One region of the Weizmannia acidilactici genome, then DNA from elsewhere that is predicted to be linked to it. Evidence: riboswitches for the same ligand, from Rfam matches in the RefSeq annotation. Region 1 holds a riboswitch; the other holds the start of a gene.

What was found. Region 1 has a riboswitch for preQ1 ahead of queF (preQ(1) synthase). Riboswitches for the same ligand answer to the same signal wherever they lie in the genome.
Positions count from the first base shown of each region.
Region 2: another riboswitch for preQ1. It lies ahead of queC (7-cyano-7-deazaguanine synthase QueC); the one in region 1 lies ahead of queF (preQ(1) synthase).

Region 1 covers NZ_BKZR01000031.1:4,514-14,514, reverse strand. The annotation lists partial or broken gene GBH70_RS11670 (alpha-amylase) at 1-1,252, opposite strand, end outside; partial or broken gene GBH70_RS11665 (MMPL family transporter) at 1,617-2,447, shown strand; gene GBH70_RS11660 (amino acid permease) at 2,532-3,959, shown strand; gene GBH70_RS11655 (hypothetical protein) at 3,977-4,177, shown strand; gene ytxJ (bacillithiol system redox-active protein YtxJ) at 4,236-4,559, shown strand; PreQ1 riboswitch class I at 4,617-4,662, shown strand; gene queF (preQ(1) synthase) at 4,782-5,282, shown strand; gene GBH70_RS11640 (queuosine precursor transporter) at 5,295-5,945, shown strand; gene GBH70_RS11635 (aldehyde dehydrogenase family protein) at 6,080-7,576, shown strand; gene GBH70_RS11630 (hypothetical protein) at 7,635-7,865, opposite strand; gene rpiA (ribose 5-phosphate isomerase A) at 7,892-8,569, opposite strand; gene deoC (deoxyribose-phosphate aldolase) at 8,585-9,289, opposite strand; gene poxB (ubiquinone-dependent pyruvate dehydrogenase) at 9,731-10,001, shown strand, end outside.
Region 2 covers NZ_BKZR01000005.1:93,939-103,939, forward strand. The annotation lists gene GBH70_RS03110 (TIGR02678 family protein) at 1-173, opposite strand, end outside; gene GBH70_RS03115 (TIGR02677 family protein) at 173-1,663, opposite strand; gene GBH70_RS03120 (amino acid ABC transporter ATP-binding protein) at 2,165-2,911, opposite strand; gene GBH70_RS03125 (amino acid ABC transporter permease) at 2,968-3,627, opposite strand; gene GBH70_RS03130 (amino acid ABC transporter substrate-binding protein) at 3,688-4,416, opposite strand; gene GBH70_RS03135 (ketopantoate reductase family protein) at 4,664-5,596, opposite strand; gene queC (7-cyano-7-deazaguanine synthase QueC) at 5,659-6,330, opposite strand; PreQ1 riboswitch class I at 6,379-6,422, opposite strand; gene GBH70_RS16620 (hypothetical protein) at 6,767-7,060, opposite strand; gene GBH70_RS03150 (PadR family transcriptional regulator) at 7,208-7,558, shown strand; gene GBH70_RS03155 (DUF1129 family protein) at 7,533-8,216, shown strand; gene GBH70_RS03160 (SRPBCC family protein) at 8,296-8,703, shown strand; gene GBH70_RS03165 (arsinothricin resistance N-acetyltransferase ArsN1 family A) at 9,006-9,503, opposite strand; gene GBH70_RS03170 (arsenite methyltransferase) at 9,554-10,001, opposite strand, start outside.

The sequences.
Region 1 (10,001 bases):
CCGAAACGCCGCGGCGCACCCAACCAATCGTATTTGGGTGGTCAAAATAGTCATCCTGTTCGCCGTAAACTTTTTCCAGGCGCACATATAATAGCGGCGCAATAGCATCTTTCTTGCCCGGAATCGGATGGTCTCCGTCGATTCCGTAAAAGTCCCCGTAAAATACACACGGGTAGCCGTCTTTCCGGAGAAGAATCAGGGAATAAGCACTCTGCTTAAACCAGTCTTCCACCCATGATTCAAGGGATTCGCTCGGCTGCGAATCATGGTTGTCGACAAAAGTGACGGCATTCAGCGGGTGTGTTTGGACGAGTGTTTCATCGAAAATGGTTGTTAAGTCAAAATCCCTTCCCTTAATGGAAGCATCGCGCAATTTATAATGCAGCGCGACATCGAACAGGTCGATTTTAAATTCTACATGGTCCAAATATTTTTGGCATGCTTCCAGCTGCGGGTTCCAAAACTCGCCGACAAAATAAAAATTTTTCCCGCGGTGCGCCATTAATTCGGAGGCAAAATCGCGGATAAAATCAAAATTGATATGTTTAATGGCATCGAGCCGGTAACCGTCGCAGCTGGTCGTATCGGCAAGCCATTTGCCCCATTCAATCATTTCCCTTTTGACGTCCGGATGGTTGTAGTCAATATCGGCGTACATCAAGTAATCGAAATTTCCGAATTGGCTGTCCACATTCTCGTTCCAATGCTTATTTTCGCCGACAATGCGGAAAATGCCATTCCGCCCGGTCCGCTGGTCATAATCCACGCCGCTGAAATGGTTGAAATTCCATTTGAAAGAAGAATACTGGCCGTGCCGGTTTTCGAAATTGAATTTCGTCCATCCTTCTATTTCAAACGGTTCTGAGATCTCTTTATTCCGGTCCATTGGGTCGACTTCCACTACCTGAAAAGCTTAGGTTTCATCCGCCCCCGCTTTGTGGTTCATGACCACGTCGATATAGACGCAAATTTCATGCTCGTGGCATGCCCGGATGGCCTCATGCAGTTCCTGTTTGGTTCCGTACTTCGTTCTGACCGTGCCTTTCTGGTCGAATTCACCGAGGTCATAATGGTCATAGACGCCATAGCCGTTGTCTTCGGCTGACTGCCCTTTTGTGACAGGCGGAAGCCACACGGAATCAATCCCGCCCGCTTTTAATTCGGGTGCCAGCTCTTTCAGGCGGTTCCAATGTTTTCCGTCCGCTTTCGTGTTCCATTCAAAAAACTGCATGATCGTATGATTCCGTTCCAAAAGAATTCCCCTTCCGAAAGAAAGAATAGATTGATGATGGGCTTAGTATAATTTTTTATAAAAAATATTCAATAAATTAAGATTTTAATGGCAAAAAAGTCCCGGATCAAAGCTGTTAATTAAATTAGGGTACTATTCCCGGTTTTACCCCGGGAAATCATCTTTTAAAAAGACACAAAAACCCGTTAAAGAACGGGCCTGGTCATTTACGCGGCGATTCTCCCGAAAAATCCTTGCCAAAATACGGTTATAATACGGTTTGCAGCCGTTTCGGCAGAAGGGAACAGGCGGGATCCGTCGGCCTGTTTATGGTTTCCGGTTTTAATGAGGGCGAGATAGGCATAGGCGGCAAACGTTTTACAACCTTATTGTTAATACGGAAGGAAAAGATGCGGATGTAAAAGGAGCGTTGGAAAAGCTTTTGTTTGTTGACGAGGTGACAGGTCCGGAATACGGGAAGAATAAACATTATGAGTTTTATGAAGTTTCCTTGAAGCAAAATCCATATGACAAAAAATCGATTGAATCGATTCCGAAGATCAAAAAACAGGCAGTAAAGGCTTTGCAAGATGCGGGCGTGGCAGGAACCAGCCATCTTTGGATCGGCGGGGTGACGTCTTCCCTTTATGATACGGCCAACACGACGGAAAGGGATATGAAAATATTATGCCGTTTGTCATTTTGATCATTGCGGCGCTTGTATTTGCGTTCGCTTGTCGCCATGGTGTACTTGATTGTGACGGTGTTCTTGTCTTATGTTTCCGCTTTGGGTGCCGGCTGGCTCCTCATCCATTACGGTTTGGGCATTCCGGCCATCCAGGATTTGATTCCGTTCTATGCCTTTGTCTTTCTTGTCGGGTTTGGGGAAGATTACGATATCTTTATGATTTCAAGCATTTGGAAAAATAAACAGCGGCTGCCGCACAAGCGTGCAATTGTGCTCGGTGTGACGGAAACAGGCGCTGTCATTACATCAGCAGGGCTCATTCTTGCCGGCACGTTTGCGGTGTTGACCGTCCTTCCGATCCAGATTTTATTGCAATTCGGGATTGTCACCGCCATCGGTGTCCTGCTGGATACGTTTGTCGTCCGCCCGCTCCTGGTGCCGGCGATTACAACGGTGCTCTGCCGCTATGCGTTCTGGCCGGGGAAATTGTTTGAAAAAGAAGAAGAACCGTTAAAAAGCACAGAATAACTGCTGACCCCTTCTATGTATGATTCGCAGGCGTTCGGAGATACTTCTCCATAAAGACGCCATTCATAGAAGGGGATTTTTACTGTGAAATATCATCAAACGTTTAAACAGGCTGTCCGCCATCAGCAGGAAAAGCAGGCAAGAAAGGGGAAAGGGCGCGGACTTCCATGGTGGCAGCTTTCCCTGATTGGCATCGGCTCCATTATCGGTGCGGGGTTTTTCCTCGGCACTGGGCTGTCGATCCGCCTTGCCGGTCCGTCCATTTTAATCGGCTATTTGTTTGCCGGGGTAACGGCGTATTTTGTGTTCAGCGCGCTCGCAGAAATGACGGTTAATGACCCTCAGCCGGGCTCGTTCCGGACATACGCGAAAAAAGCATTCGGCAGTCCGTACGGTTTTGTCATCGGCTGGATGTACTGGCTGTCCGGCATTCTGATCATGTCGAGCGAAATTGTCGCCCTTTCCACTTTTACGCAATTTTGGTTTCCGCATACCCCGCTTTGGATTTTTACGATTGTATTTGCCCTCCTTGGCTTTGGCATCAATTTGATGGGCATGCAAAATTTCGGGAAAATTGAATCGCTGTTTGCGATGATTAAATTATCGACATTGGTCGTTTTCATTGTTTTCGGCGTGCTGTTTTTACTGGGCGCCATCCATCCGTCGGCGGGCAATACGGTCAGGTCGCCGGGGAACTTTCAGCTTTTTCCGAACGGCATCACAGGGCTGTGGTCTGCGCTGATTTTTATCTTTTTTTCCTTCGGCGGTATGGAAGTGGTCGGTGTGGCATCCGCTGAGCTGAAAAATCAAAAAGATATTCCGAAAACCGGATACGGCCTTTTGATCACGCTTGTCGCCATATATGTGCTATCTTTGCTGTTTGTCGTGCTGATGGCAGGTTGGCGGGCGGTCAATGCTTCGGAAAGCCCGTTTGTGACGGCATTATCGGCTTTCCATATTCCTTATCTCGATTCCATATTCAACGTGATTATTATCAGTGCTGCGTTTTCCACAATGGTCGGCGCGCTGTTTTCCATTACACAGATTTTAGTGGCGCTTGCCGATGACGGGGACGCGCCGAAAAAGCTGGAAGAGAAAAATAAAAGAGGGGTGGCCATTTATGCTTTGCTGCTGACGGCTGCAGGGCTTGCGGTTTCCGTACTGTTTTCCTTCCTACTGCCAAAAACACTGTATGAATATGTCACGACCGCGGCAGGTGTACTCTTGATTTTAAACTGGGTCAATATTTTGGCTTCCCATATTAAATTGCATCCGACGTATGCGCGGAAACAGGGAACGTATAAGGTATTTGGTTATCCCTTCACTTCCTTTGCCGGGATCGCCTTTATATTGGCGGTGATTTCAGGCGGGCTTCTGCACAGAAACGAAAGGATCGGCCTGCTCGTCAGTTTCGGCCTGATGTTTGCCATTTTCCTGTGCAGCAAATGGATGCGCCGCAGAAACCGCGCAGCAACGCCCCGCCCGGAACCGGATGGGCCTGTTTTTGAATAGGATGAAAAGGATTAATATTGAAACCCGATTTCAAGCTTTTTGTACGATTGATCCCGGGTAATGGAACCGGTATGTCGGAAAGCAACCAGACGGCTGCCGTCTACGAAGCGGAAACGAGCCTGTATATAGAAATCGTGATGGTTTTGGCCATCGTCGTGATTGTCGCTGCTTCCCTCGGCCGGCATTTTTCACATCCGCACAGAAAGCTTCTCCCGTGATTAGATCGGCTTGTATTGGTACACTAAAAGATGAACTTTTAAAATGGGAGGAATCACAATGGCAGTACAACAGCTCCACACAGTGGAAGAACTGGAACAATTTGTTCAGGGAAGCGGCAAGCGCCTGCTTTTTAAGCACAGTACAAGATGCCCGATCAGCGCAAAAGCCCACGAAGAATTTCTCGGATTTGTAAAAGAAACGGATATCCCGGCGGCCGAGGTGTTGGTCATTGAAGACCGGCCTGTTTCCAATCACATTGCGGAAACGTTCGGCATCCGGCACGAGTCCCCACAAATTTTTCTCCTTGAAAACGGGGAAGTGCGCTGGAATGAGGACCATGCGAAAATTACACGCGAAGCCATCCAACAAGCCGTACAGTAAAAGGGGGTTTACATGCCCGGCAAAATTTTTTAAAATAGGAACGAAACAACTACCCGATCGGGAGAGGTTCATAGCTCAACCCTCTATAAAAAACTATGGATAAATGGAATGTACCGCCATGTCCATAAAGGATATGGCTTTTTTTCATCTTATTCGGAAAATAAGGGTTCGGGATCTCTCCTGGAAAAAATGGCGGGGAACATTTTTTCGAGGAGGTTTTTTATGGCTGGAAGAAAGCAAGAAGAAGGATTGAAGGATTTAACGCTGCTGGGGAACCAGAAAACAAAATACCCTACGGACTATGATCCGGGTGTATTGGAGGCGGTCAATAACCTGCATGCAGACCGTGATTATTTTGTGAAATTTAACTGCCCGGAATTTACGAGTTTATGCCCGCTTACCGGCCAGCCGGATTTTGCAACGATCTATGTTTCCTATATCCCGGACAAAAAAATCGTTGAAAGCAAATCTTTAAAATTGTATTTGTTCAGTTTCCGAAACCACGGCGATTTTCACGAAGACTGCGTGAATATCATTATGGACGATCTTATCAAGCTGCTTGATCCCCGATATATCGAAGTCTGGGGGAAATTTACACCGCGCGGCGGGATTTCAATCGATCCTTGGTGCAATTACGGGAAACCGGGAACAAAATACGAAGAAATGGCCCATTACCGCTTGATGAACCATGACATGTATCCCGAAAAAGTGGATAACCGGTAAGGGGGGACAAGGATGAATGCTTATTTGAACGGGATATTTGTCGGGCTCTTGATTTTATCGAACATCGTATCCGTTAAGCTTTTCCATATCGGTGATGCGATTGTGCTGCCGGCCGCCGCCGTTATTTATATTTTTACTTATCCGCTTGTTGATGTGACTGTGGAAGTTTACGGGAAAAAAGCAGGCAGGGCGACGGTCCAGGCCGGGTTTATTACACAGATTTTGGCGATGATTTTTATTCTGATCACGATCCATCTGCCTGCAGCGCCTGCATTCGGGCACCAGGATGCGTTTGAAACGATTTTAAGCGGCAGTTTCCGTGTCATTCTTGCCAGCCTCGTTTCCTATATCATCAGCCAAAACCTGGATGTGTTCGTCTTCAATAAATTGAAGAAAAAGCACGGCAGAAAAAAGCTGTGGCTGCGCAACAATGCTTCTACAATGCTGAGCCAATTGATTGATACATCCATTTTTATTACCATTGCTTTTTACGGAACGGTGCCGGTCCGGGTACTCGGGACGCTGATTTTTACCCAATATATATTTAAATTTGCGGCTTCCATTGTGATGACACCGGTCGTTTATTTGCTTGTCGGCATGATACGCAAAGCCAAGAAAGATAGTGATCCACAGGTTGGCCGGGAAGTGCTTGAAAAAATTTAATGTTTCGCCCCGCTCGATTGGCGGGGTTTTACAATTTTGTGAATTGGGAGCGGTTTCCTTTGTGTGTTGATCGGCCCGGAGTAAAATAAAATTGCGGCATTTTTTAATCCCGAAACAGAAAGGAAGTCTTCTTCATGAGCATGGTTTTACATGATATGAAACATGCAGTAGATGAACAGTACAAGCTTTATATCGGCGGCAAATGGGTTGAAGGGACAAGCGGGAGGAAAATCACAAGTTACAATCCGGGCAATGGCGAAAAACTGTCGGAGTTTGTCGATGCAAGCCATGCAGATGTGGATGCTGCTGTTGAAGCGGCAACGGAAGCTTTGCAATCCTGGAAAAAGACTAGCATTCTTGAAAGAAGCCAAATGCTGTTGAAAATAGCGGATTTGATCGATGAAAATGCGGAACATCTCGCTTTGGTCGAAACGCTCGATAACGGCAAGCCTTTAAGGGAAACAAAAGGGATTGACATTCCTTTAAGCGCCGACCATTTTCGCTATTTTGCCGGCGTGATTCGCTCGGAAGAAGGAACGGCAAAAGCATTGGATGAAGAAACGATCACGATCAACTTGAAAGAGCCGATCGGCGTTGTCGGGCAGATTGTCCCTTGGAACTTCCCGCTTTTGATGGCAGCGTGGAAAATTGCGCCGGCGATTGCGGTGGGTAACACGGTTGTCATCCATCCGTCATCCTCCACATCGCTCAGCCTTTTGGAACTGGCAAAGCTTTTGGATCAAGTGCTGCCGGCCGGGGTTGTGAATGTCGTTACAGGCAGAGGGTCGGATTCCGGGAATTATATGCTGGAACACCCGGGCTTCAGCAAATTGGCGTTTACCGGTTCAACAGAAGTCGGCTACACAGTGGCAAAAGCGGCTGCTGATAAATTAATCCCGGCAACTTTGGAACTGGGCGGCAAATCGGCCAATATTATTTTTGATGATGCACCATGGGAACAAGCACTTGAAGGGGCACAACTCGGCATTTTGTTCAACCAGGGCCAGGTCTGCTGCGCCGGGTCGCGGATTTTTGTGCAGGAAGGCATTTATGATAAGTTCCTGGCTGCTTTAAAAGAAGCTTTCGAAAAAATCAAAGTCGGCCTGCCGTGGGAAGACGGTGTGCAAATGGGCGCGCAAATTAACGAACGGCAGCTTGAAAAAATATTGGAATATGTGGAAATCGGCCAAAAAGAAGGCGCCCGGCTTGTAACGGGCGGACGCAGATTGACGGAAAACGGCCTGGATCAAGGCTTCTTTATGGCGCCGACCATACTGGCGGATGCCACAAATGATATGCGGATTGCACAGAAAGAAATTTTCGGCCCTGTCGCAACCGTCATTAAATTTAAGACTGAGGAAGAAGTCATCCGCATGGCGAATGATTCGGAATACGGCCTTGGCGGCGCGGTCTGGACGGCCAATTTCAACCGCGCTATGAGGGTAGCGCGCTGCGTCGAAACCGGGCGCATGTGGATCAATACGTATAACCAACTGCCTGCCGGCGCCCCGTTCGGCGGCTATAAAAAATCCGGTATCGGCCGTGAAACGTATAAGAGCATTTTGGATGCCTACACGCAAACGAAAAACATATTCATCAATTTGAAAGAGTCTCCATACGGATTATATTAAAAAGCAAGAAAACCCGTTGGGAAATTCATTTTCCTCAACGGGTTTTCTTCGTTTCAGACTATGTTTTTGCAGTGGGGCTTGGCTTCTCCCTCGTTTTTTTTCGAATTGCCGATTTCAGGTCGTTTTTCGCTGATTTAAATGATGTTACCGCCGATTTCTCGGGGAAGTCCGCTGATTCTTCTGCCGCTGATTCCGAAAAAAGGAAGTCCTTTTGATCATTGAGAAATTCACTCGCTTTGGAGCCCCGCCTGATCCGCTTTTCTTGCAGGAGTCCCGTAAATTTTGCCATTCCACGGTTTACCGACTTTTAGGATATTACAGCTTTTCGACAACGCGGATGCCGGATTCCCCTGCAATCAGCGCTTTATTGGCTACACCGACGAACAAAGAGGTGTCCACGACGCCCGCGATATGATTCAAATCATGGTCAAGCTGCTTAATGTTTTGAACATTCGAAAACCGGACATCCATGAGTAGGTGTCCGTAATCCGATACGGTAATACCGTCTTTTGCATTGCTTCGCCTCAAACAAGGTTCCCCGCCGAGCACGCGGACTTCCTTTTCAACATACGAAAGCGCATCTTCTAAAATCTCAAGGCAGACTGGATGCTTAAAAGCCAGCGTTTCTGCAAATTTGCTTTCGTCTGCGAGCAATATGTATGTGTCTGCCATGGTACCGATTAATTTTTCTTTCGTATGGATGCCGCCGCCGCTTTTTAAGGCATGGAGCTGTGCATCCACTTCGTCGCACCCGTCAAAAGCAATAGCAATGCGGTCCACCGAAAAAGTCGGGATAACATGCAGCCCCTTTTCCAGGCAGCGCATTTTTGTTTGGAAAGAAGGCGTAACAACTCTGACATCGAGTTTTTCTATCCGAATCAAATCAATCAGGTGTGAAATGGTGCTGCCACCACCAAGGCCTATTACTGTGTTGTTTTGAATATAACCCAAAGCTGCTTTGGCACAGTTTTTTTTCATTTCTGCTCCATCCATGGAATCCGTCCTCCTTTAACCGATTGTAATGATACCATTTTCGGCTTTTTCCTGCAGGCTGTTGATAATCTGGACGCCCGAACTTGTGCCGATCCGCTCGGCCCCGGCTTCAATCATGGCCAGGAAAGTTTCGGCATCCCGTATCCCGCCGGCTGCTTTTACTTTTATTTCATCCCCGACGATTTCTTTCATCAGCCGGACGTCGTCTATGTTTGCCCCGCCTGTGCCGAATCCGGTTGATGTTTTAATAAAGTCCGGTTTTACCTTTTTAGCGATCCGAGCGAGCATTTCAATTTCATGTTTTTCCAAGTAGCAATTTTCAAAAATGACCTTCGAGATGACGCCTTCCTGCTTGCAAATGCCGACAATGGTTTCCATCTCTTTTTCGATGTAGCGGTAATTTTTGTTTTTCAGTTCAGAGAGATTGACGACATAGTCGATTTCATCCGCGCCGTCTTCAATCGCATCAGATGTTTCAAAAGCTTTCGTTTCTATTGTCGTTTGCCCGAGCGGAAACGAAATGGCCGCCCCGACATGGATATCCGTGCCTTGCAAAAATGTTTTGCAGAGGGCGGTTTGGACGGAGTTGATGGCGACCATTTTAAAATGGTACTGGCGCGCTTCATCACAAAGTTTTTTCATCGTCGTTCCGTCTGCGTACGGTTTTAAATTCGTATGGTCAATCATTTGGGCCAGCTGGTCAATCGTGTAGACCGTCATTTTTTTCATTCCTTTCTTTGGAAATGTCTATTTTTATCATAACGTAAACGGGGCGTGCCGGTTTTGTCTATTTTGTGGTATCAGGAGAAAAAATGCAACCGCTTTAAAAATGTGTACTAATATTTATTAAATATTGACTAATACAGTTTTGTGTATTTAAGTTAATTTGTTTATTTTTAAGTGCAAAAACCTTGTTTTTACTATGATTATAGGTTTAATATATAAATGTAAACTTTTTGTGACCATTATAGTACAGTTTGTATTCATACTATAACAGTTTGTGCGGACATGTCCGGAAAATTGTTTAATTTTGCATCCGGGAGGAAAACTAACGGGAAAGAAGGGATTTGAAAAAGCTTTTGGTGCACAAATGAAGGAAAGGAAATTTTTAGTCAGCTGTTTGGGGATTTTCTAGAACATTACGACAGAAGGGGATAAAACATGGCAAAAACAATTGCAGATTTGCTGATTGATTCATTATTAAATGCAGGTGTGAAAAGAATTTACGGGATTGTTGGGGATTCGCTGAACGCGGTGCTCGACTCAGTAAGGCGTTCGGGCCGGATCGAGTGGATTGGTGTGCGCCACGAAGAAGTTGCAGCTTTTGCGGCCGGCGCTGATTCTTTGCTCAATAACAGCATTGCGGTTTGCGCAGGTAGCAGCGGCCCGGGAAACCTTCATTTGATCAACGGCCTTTATGATTGCAACCGGT
Region 2 (10,001 bases), on a different contig from region 1:
TGGATAATCAGCCTGAGCCCAAATTTTTCACCGATGTAGCGGCGCAGCACTTTTTCGCGTTCGCGGATGAGCTGGTACCAGTCGGGATGTTCGGAGCGCAAAATCCAGTAATGATGGAATAACAGATCCATCCCCTGTATCGCTTTTTCATCAAAAATCTGTATCGGTTCCATCAACTGCCTCCCCCCACGAACTGAAAGACAGCATCCGGCATCGTCAGTTTTCCGTCTTCCGATTCCAGTATGATCATTTTGTCCTTATTGATGGAGACCTTCACCACCATCCCGTAATCCGTCTTCACTTCGTGGTTTTTTGCCGCCATCGATTTTCCGATCCAACCGAGTAGCACTTTCCTGACAAACGGTTCGACCATACCAACATCGGCAATCCGGATTTCGCCGTCTTTCATATATTTTTCGATCAGCTGTTTTTCCTGTTCGCGCTCCTTTAAATACGCGAGCCGCTGCTTTTGTTTCTGTTCGCGATTGGACCGGAAGGCACCCGGTTTTGTTTTCTCGCGATACCGGTTCGTGCGCGGCTTGATCTCCCGCATTTCCGGCGTCTCTTCCCACGTCTCGACATGAAGGTTATCGGTCGTTGCCTCTTCCAACTGCAAATGCCGCACCGTCATCGCGCCGAACACGACGGACGATAATCTATGCGCTTCTTCAAACGTCCGGCATTCGACAAACCATTTGGCAAGATGCAAATAATCTTTCTTGCGGCTCCGGAAATGCTGCTGCCGCTCTCCGATCCGCTGCACGTAGCGCGCCATTCTCCGGATCATTTCATTCGTCTGCAGCTGCAGCATCTCCAGTTCGCTCTGCGCCGTGCCGCTCCCCAAAAACCATTGGCGCAAGGATCCCCAATATTCCTGAAACTCCTGCAGCCAGTCTTTTGTGGACAGTGCTGCATCTTCCAAGCGCGGGATTGACTGTCTGTGCTCAACCAATTTTTCAAAAAACGGCGCCATTGCCTCGAAATCGAGTTCGCGCAGCCGTTCCTGGATTTGCAAAGATGTTTTTTGCAGCGACACGATAAAATCGCGCAAATACGCGGTAAATTGGTTTTTGTAAACAAGAAAGGCTTCTGTCTGCATGCGCTGCGTCGTCTTTTCGCTGTTGATATAAGCAATATAATCCGCCGTGTTCGTCCGGATCGTCTGGAAGAAATGGAAAATATCTTCCCAAATATGCATATAATCTTCAGCAGGCTTAACCAGCGGCGTTTTCAATTCGGTTTCAAGTTTTACCAAAGCCTGAAGCAGCCGGTCAAACTGCGAACGTTCCAAAGAACCTTGGAACTGGTCGCCCAATTTTTCCAGCTGGATTAGCATCCGCTCGATTTCAACAGTGTACGGTGTGCACTGGTAGCGGAACCTTTTTTTCTTATATTCTTCGATCGTTTTTGCGTTCGTCATATCCTGGCGGGCAACGAGATTATTCCATTTCACGAGCTGCGCCAACTGCTGATGCAGCTGTTCTTCTTGATAATCGTGAAACTCCGGGATCGAGCGCAGATATTCGAGCACTTCTTCAGGGGCAATAAAATCGCGCATCCGCTCATGCTGCCGGTAGAAAAAACGCAAAATCACCCGGTACTGGGCTGCTGAATCCGCCGTCAAGTAACTTGCTTCGACAACTTTCTTCATGATTTGGTCCAATTCGCTTCACCACGTTTTATTTGGTAACTTTATTGTATAAGATTTGTAGAACTTTGAACATGGAAAAAGCGGCTAATCGCCGCTTTAACTAAAGACTATTTTGACAAAATTTTTACATCGGGATGGTCTTTTGACGCCTTATAAAGGCCACGAAAGATATTTTGTAGTTGTTTAAATCAAGCTTTTTCAATTGTTTTTAAATTTGTCCATTCAATGGTATTCTTAGACATGTTAGACATGGGAACGAAGAAGTACCGGGCAATGGTCGACAAGGCCTCGCGTGAAATTCAACGGTATTCTTAGACATGGAAACTCTACCTTTCATTTGTTTTTCCACAAAAATCATTTTATCAAAGGTGAGCGCTTCTTTTCTTTATTCTTGGTTATGTCTGAATATTATTATCACTATCCGCTCCCCGTAAACATTTTACTCATATCAAAATTTGTCAATCATTTGACAGACAATAAAAAAGGGGGCACCATATTCATGCACCCATCATTCTATTTGTAACTCCTATTCAAAAACGCCTTTGTCCGTTCGTTTCGGGGATTTTCAAAAACCTCAGCCGGCGACCCCATCTCAATAATTTCGCCATTATCCATAAAAATCACCCGGTTGGCGGCCTCTTTAGCAAATCCCATTTCGTGCGTTACGACAATCATTGTCATATTTTCTTCCGCTAAATCCTTCATAACTTTCAGCACTTCGCCTGTCAGTTCCGGATCGAGTGCCGAAGTCGGTTCGTCAAACAGCATAATTTCCGGATTCATCATCAGGGCACGCGCAATGGCCACACGCTGCTTCTGCCCGCCCGACAAATTTGCAGGATAAGCGTCCGCACGATCAGCCAGCCCGATTTTCGTCAAAAGTTCGCTGCTTCTTTGGCGAAGTGCATCAGCCGGCTCCTTCTTTACCATTTTCGGCGCCAGTTCGAGATTTTCCCGGACCGTCAAATGCGGAAAAAGATTATAATGCTGAAACACCATGCCCATTTTCATTGTAATTTTCTTAATGTCCTGCGGTTTGGCATACACCCCGTCCTCCACGAGCCGGCTGCCGAGCACCCGGATTGTGCCACCGTCCACTTCCTCAAGGTGGACAAGGCTGCGCAGCATTGTGCTTTTTCCCGATCCGGACGGGCCGATCACGGCAACAACATCATTTTTATGAACATCAAATGTAATTTGTTTCAATACTTCCAATTTACCGAAAGATTTCCTCAAATTTGAAATTTCAATGACAGCCACTTCGTCCGCCTCCTCTTCTCAAAGGCTTTCATTCTTCCTGATATTCCCCGCCAAACCTATTCAAACGTAAACCTGCGCTCCAGCCATTTGAAAAACAACGTTAAAACCATCGTCATCAGCAAGTAAATCACAGCCGCCACGAAGAACGGCACTACTGTAAAATCACGGTTCACGGCTGTTTCGGCATAGTGGAGCAGTTCCGGAACTGCGACGGCGTATAGCAGCGCCGTGTCTTTTACAAGCGTAACCGATTCATTCGCCACAGCCGGTATCGCGATGCGGAACATTTGCGGCAAAATGACTTTCGTTGTTGTTTGCCATTTGTTTAAGCCGAGCACCTGGGCCGCCTCGTACTGGCCTCTGTCAATCGCCAAAAGCCCGCCGCGGAAAATTTCCGCAAAATACGCGGCGTAATTTAAAATGAACCCTAAACTTGCGGCAATAAACCGGTCCAGAACCAAATACTGCCCGATAACCGGCAACAGCGGGAGCCCGAAACAAATAAACATCAGCTGCAGCAGGAGCGGTGTGCCCCGCATCACATAAATATAAGCCTGTGCAAGCCATGACAACGGCTTAAACCGGCTTCTCACCGCCAATGTCAGCAAAAAACCAAGCGGAAGCGATGCAATGATGGCGATGAAAAACAAAAGCACCGTCATTTGCGCGCCGGAGAGCATCGGCTTTAGGATCGTTTGCATATAATCGGTTGACATGTTGCATATCCTCCAACAGCAAAACAGGGTTTCCCGCGGAAATCCTGTTTTGCCCCCATTTTAATCCAATACTTTATTTGCGCCGAACCATTTTTTCGAAATTTTGGCGGATGTACCATCTTTGTTCATTTCATCCATTGCTTTTTGCAGTTCTTTCAAAAGTTCTGTATTGCCTTTCTTCACGCCGACCCCGTATTTTTCCGGCGCAAGCGATTCTTTCAGGACTTTAAACGTATTTTTCTCTTTCGTCATATAATAATTGATCACAACTTCATCAATGACAACCGCATCGAGACGGCCCGTTTTTAAATCGTTTAAGGCTTGGACATTATCGGAGTACTCTGTTACTTTTTTGATTTTTGATTTGATCGGGTTGGCGTCTAAAGCATCGGCTGCCGAAGAAAGTGACTGCAGGCCGACCACCTTGCCTTGCAAATCACTAAGCTTCGTGATTTTCGAATCAGCAAGTGTGACGACAACCTGGGAATTTTTCAAATAAGGTTTCGTGAACAGCACTTTTTTCTTCCGCTCCGGCGTAATAGTATAGCCGTTCCAAATCAGGTCAATGCGGCCGCTGTTTAATTCCTGTTCTTTCGTGCTCCAGTCAATCGGCTGGAATTTTACTTTTTTCCCCATTTTCTTTGCGGCTGCTTTTGCCATATCAATATCAAATCCGACAATGTTGTTATTTTTATCCCGGAAACCCATTGGGGCGAATTTGTCATCAATGCCGATTACAAGCGTATCGTTTTTTTTCTCCGGAGATTTGCCCGAAGAACATCCTGCCATGACGGAAAGGACTGCCGCAATGATGATCATCACGGATACAAAGCGTTTCATAGAAAATAACCTGCCTTTTATCAATTTACTTTAGTACGTTACCATATTATCGTACTACCAAATTATAATACTGAAAGAGCATAAAAGACAAGATGGGAAATGAAATTTTTTGTTGAAAATGGGCTGTTAAGATTTTACAGTCCATACGCATGAAAAAAAGCCATGAAATCCGGTTGATTCCACAGCTTTACTTACATCAATCCGCTACGGCATATGTGCTTTCGATTTCCCGGATCCGCCTGTACAATTCTTCGTTGACAGGTACCGGGACACCGTATTTTTTGCCGAGTTCGATAACCGTACCTGAAAACAGACCGACTTCGCTATACCGTTTGGCTTCGACATCCTGCACCATCGACGGCTTGCCGCCCGGACTTAACGCTCCGACTACTTTGAGCCAGTACCGGAGATCCTCCTCCCCCAGCGGGAACCCTTCTTTCTCGGATAAGGCCATGACTTCACGCATGGCGGCAATCATCATCTCCCTGGCCGGCCCTTCTTTCTGGATTTCACCGTAATTGCTTTTATATACAGCGACGGTTTGATTGACGCCGACATTGAGCATGAACTTGCCCCAAAGCCTTTTCATCATATTGGTGTCGGCTTCATACGGAAAACCTGCTTTGTCAAAAAATCGCGCAACCCTTTTCATTTTTTCAGAAAAAAGCCCTGGTTCTTTTTCACCGAAACAAAGCATGCCCATATGATCGTATGTCAGGCGGTTTCCGGCCTTTACGGCATCCATCCCTTGGGCGACACAGAATAATATTTTGTCCATTCCGTATGTACTGCCGATGATTTCTTCGCTTGAGATGCCGTTTAAAGCCGACAAAATAATCGTATTCGGCCCGACATGATGTTTCACCGCCTGAATCGCATCTTCCAAACCGTTAAATTTTACGGTAAAGATTAACAAATCCGCAGGTTCGACTATTTCTTCCGGCGTAACATAATGGAAGCTGCAGCGCTCTCCGTTGCAGTAAACGCCATTCTTCTCATACCTTTCAATCCGCTTGCGGTCTGCAATGATCCTCAAATTTCCCTCCGGCATCTTTTTTGATAAATGGTTCCCAAATAAAATACCAAGTGCACCGAGGCCAATGATGGATACCGTTTTGATTTCCGCCATATCCCCCTGCTCCTTTCTTTTTCCATTATTTTACCACAATTCGGATAAAAAAAGCAGCCGCATCAATATGGCTGCTTTTCCCCATTTCTGATGGCCAAATATTCTTCCAACCCTTTTTTCCGCAATTTGCAGGCCGGGCATTCACCACAGCCGTCCGCAATGATGCCGTTATAGCATGTCAAGGTTTTTTCACGGACAAAATCAAATGCACCGAGTTCATCTGCAAGCCGCCATGTTTCCGCTTTGTTAAGCCACATCAACGGCGTATGAATGACAAACTGCTGGTCCATTGAAAGATTCAGCGTCACATTCAATGACTTGACAAACATATCACGGCAGTCCGGATAGCCGCTGAAATCCGTTTCGCAAACGCCGGTGACGATATGTTTGGCGCCGATTTGGCTTGCGAGCACCCCGGCAAAAGACAGAAACAGCAAATTGCGCCCCGGCACGAACGTATTCGGCAGTTCCCCGTTTTCCCCTTCTTTCACCGCAATATCATCCCTTGTCAGTGCATTCGGGGCCAACTGGTTCAACAAACGCATATCGAAGACATGATGCTTCACGCCAAGCTCAGCCGCAATATTTTTCGCACAATCAATCTCCAAACGGTGCCGCTGGCGGTAATCGAATGTCACCGTCTCCACTTCCGAAAATTGTTTCCTCGCCCAAAACAAGCAGGTCGTACTGTCCTGGCCGCCGCTGAAAACGACGAGTGCTTTTTCTTTTTTCAATGGGATCTTCCTTTCAATCAAAAACAGCAACCTAAAAAAGCAGCCGCTGTTTTCTTAGTTTTTTTGGGAGGGTTGCTAAGAACCTCCACCGGATAGCTTCCGAATTTATATTTGATTATAGCATGAAACTGTCCGCGGCTGTGGATAAGCGGGCGCCAAGCTAACTGCTATCTTGTGGAAAAGTTGAAAAATTCATATATTTATACACAACCTTTTCCACACCTATGGATAACTTTGTTTTCACGCCTGAAAACTTTCACAAATCCGACACAAAATGATGTATTTTTTATGATCTACATCACAGTATTCTCAAAAAACACTTTTTAAGATAAATATAGTGGTTATCTGATGCTGCCCTCATAAAACAATCGGGGAGGTGTAAAAGTGAAACGGTATATCCAACTTTTCTTTATGTTTGCCGCAACAGTGCTGATTGTCATGGGGATCCAAAAAGGGTTAAGCACACTTGAACTTCTAAATCTTGATAACTTCTGGGCGAACTATTTTGTATTTTTGATTCTTGCCTACATGATTCTGTCCTTCTTCCTCCATTATTTTTCAAAACGCAAAAAGCAATCTTAAGCAAAACCAGCGGTCTGCCCATCCAGCCGCTGTTTTTTTTCATAATGATCGCAAAACTGATGGATTGTTCCGCCTGCACGTCCACTCCCAGCAATCCGGGAATTTCAACGCTGTTGTTTAAGCGGTAGCCGTCCTGCGAATTTTTCATATGAAAAACCTCTCATTTTGGTTGTTTTTATTTTTTCCTTTGAAAAACGCACAGATCTATTGATTGCTTACTACTTTGTATTGCAAAATAGCCGATTCTTTGCTAAACTATCTTGTATAACAAAGTAGTTGAAACGGAGAAATGCATATGTCGCGAAGCCAACTGTTAAAAGGCATCTTGGACGGCTGCGTGTTGGCTGTGATAGAAAAAGAACCGGTATACGGCTATATCCTTTCGAAAAAACTCCAGGAAACCGGCCTGCTGGATATCAGCGAAGGCACGCTTTACCCGGTGCTGTTACGGCTGCAGAAAAATGGCTGGATACGCGGTGAGATGCGGCCGTCCGATACCGGCCCGAGCCGAAAATATTACGAACTAACCGAAACCGGAAAAGCCGCACTGGACGAGATCACAGCCGAGTGGCAGCAAATCTCTGAGCCTGTCAATCTTTTATTGAAAGGAAGGAATTCGGATGGTATCCGCGAAACAGCTAATTGAAGAAAATAATCGCAAGCGGGAAGAATTAACGCCGGAAAACGAAAAATATTATGGGGACCTACTCATTTACATCCGCTTGCAGTTGACGTTATCCGAACAGCAGTCTGAGGAAGTACTGATGGAACTGCTCGACCATTTACTGGAGGGACAAAAAGAAAACAAGACGGCAGAAGAAATGTTCGGCGGCGACCCGAAAGCCTTTGCCGATGAAATCATCCGGCAATTGCCAAAAGAAGAAAAACGCAATATGATTCCATTTATCACCAGGATTGTTATCATGCTGGCGGGGATTCAACTTGTTATCAACGGTATTGGTTTACCATTATGGATCCATTTTCAAAAACCAATTCCAGACTTTTACCCGGTAACTGCTGCCATCAATTTTTGCATTTCTTTGCTGTATATTGCCTTTGCTATGTGGTATGTTCTCCTGTCTTTGAAAAAAACTTTATTCTCCGGGGATACGAAAAGAAACAATATCATTTTTTACTTAAAAATTTATCTGGGCGTATGCCTTTTTCTTGCAATCTCCATATTAACCGATAAATTTATGCCGAAAATCGGACCGTCCTTCTCTTACCCGTGGTGGCTGCCGCTCATTTCCGGCGTTTTGTGCTTGGGCATTTATTATTTATGGGGAAAAGCTGCGAAAACTTGATATGTGTGAGACCACTTGAATACGCGGTAAAATTTTAATACAGTCAAAACGGACAACATAAATGAAATGAGGTTTACGTATGGAAGATATTATTGTGACTGCCACCTTACCTGCCCCGATCGAACAAGTGTGGGAAACCGTCTCCACACCAGAAGGGCTTTCAGCATGGTTTATGCCAAACAATTTAAAAGCAGAACCTGGATACGAATTTTCTTTGCAGTCGCCTTTTGGCCCATCAACCTGCAAGGTGCTGGAAGCGGATCCCCCGCGGTTCCTTTCATTTGCATGGGATGAAGACGGCTGGTTTTTGCCGATCGCATTAAAAGGCGCCGATGATCAGACTGAATTCACACTAACACACGGGGGCTGGAAAGAACCGGACCACATCATCGAAAAAGCCCGTGAAAAAACTTCCGTCATCCGCGCACGCATGGAACAAGGCTGGATGAATATTGTGAACACGCGCCTGAAAAAATTATTCGTATAAAACGGTATGGCTCCTCTTGGCAAGGAGCCTTTGATTTTTGTTGTTCATGCTTCCGTTTTTTTCACGAGCATAGTGATCGTATCCCGATCCTCATCATTTTGTCTTCGATTCGCGGCGCAGCATCTCAAAGGCCGGTCCAAATCGGACAAAGGGCCCGTGAACAATAAGGAAATAAAATAAGCACATTATTCCGGAGATGTACCTGAATTCATTTGAAAAAAGGTACCTGGAATAATGTGCCTGTTTAATATCGTTTTAACTTTTCGTAATCAGAAGGATGTGATTGTAATGGAAGTTTAACATCAAAAAACCTTTTCCATTATCATTACATCTACAAATTTACCATCTAATTTCCCTTGGTTCTTAAATACTCCAACTTCCCGGTATCCGTTTTTTCTATAAAGCCCTTGCCCCAACTGGTTAAAAGGAAATGTAAATAAAACAATTTTATTGAAAGCATGATGAATTGCAACTTGCTCAATTTCCTGTAATAATAAGGTGCCAATTCCTTTGCCCCGTTGGTCTCTTCTGATATAAATGGATAATTCTGCTACCCCGGCATAAGCACAACGGCTTGAATATGGGTTTAGTGACGCCCATCCGACTACTTCATCATCCTTTTCAGCAACCATGACGGCAAAACGCCCGGTGTGGCTGTTGAACCACGCTCTCATATATTCAAGATCCTTTTTCTCTTCTTCCAATGTTGCAATCCTGTCTTCGATCCCTTGATTGTAAATCAATAAAATCGATTCGAGGTCGCCCGTTACAGCCGGCCTTATTTTGTACCCTGTTTTCATCCTTATTCCTCCACGTTCAATATTTAGCTACCCCGGTACTACGGCCGATTTCACTTCTCTGCCCGAATGATTGCTGAAACAATGTATTCTTCCAGTCTGCGTTCAGAGTCCCATTCTTTAATAAATTCTTTTGACTCATCTTTCGAGACAATGATTATATTTTTAAACCCGGCTTGCTCCATCAGCTTATATAATTGTTCTATGGTGGAAGCACCCGAAACACAGCCGGAGTATAATTGCATGTCTGATTTAAACTCTTCCGGCAAGCCTGCTGTCAATACAATATCGGAAATCGCCAGTCTTCCCCCACTTTTCAATACACGATATGCTTCTTCAAAGACTCTCTTTTTGTTTGGAGACAAGTTAATCACGCAGTTTGAGATAATGACATCAACGATACCATCTGCTACCGGCAAATTTTCAATTTCACCCAAACGGAATTCTACATTACGGTAATCATTCTTTTCGGCAAGACTCCGTGCTTTGCTAATCATTTCG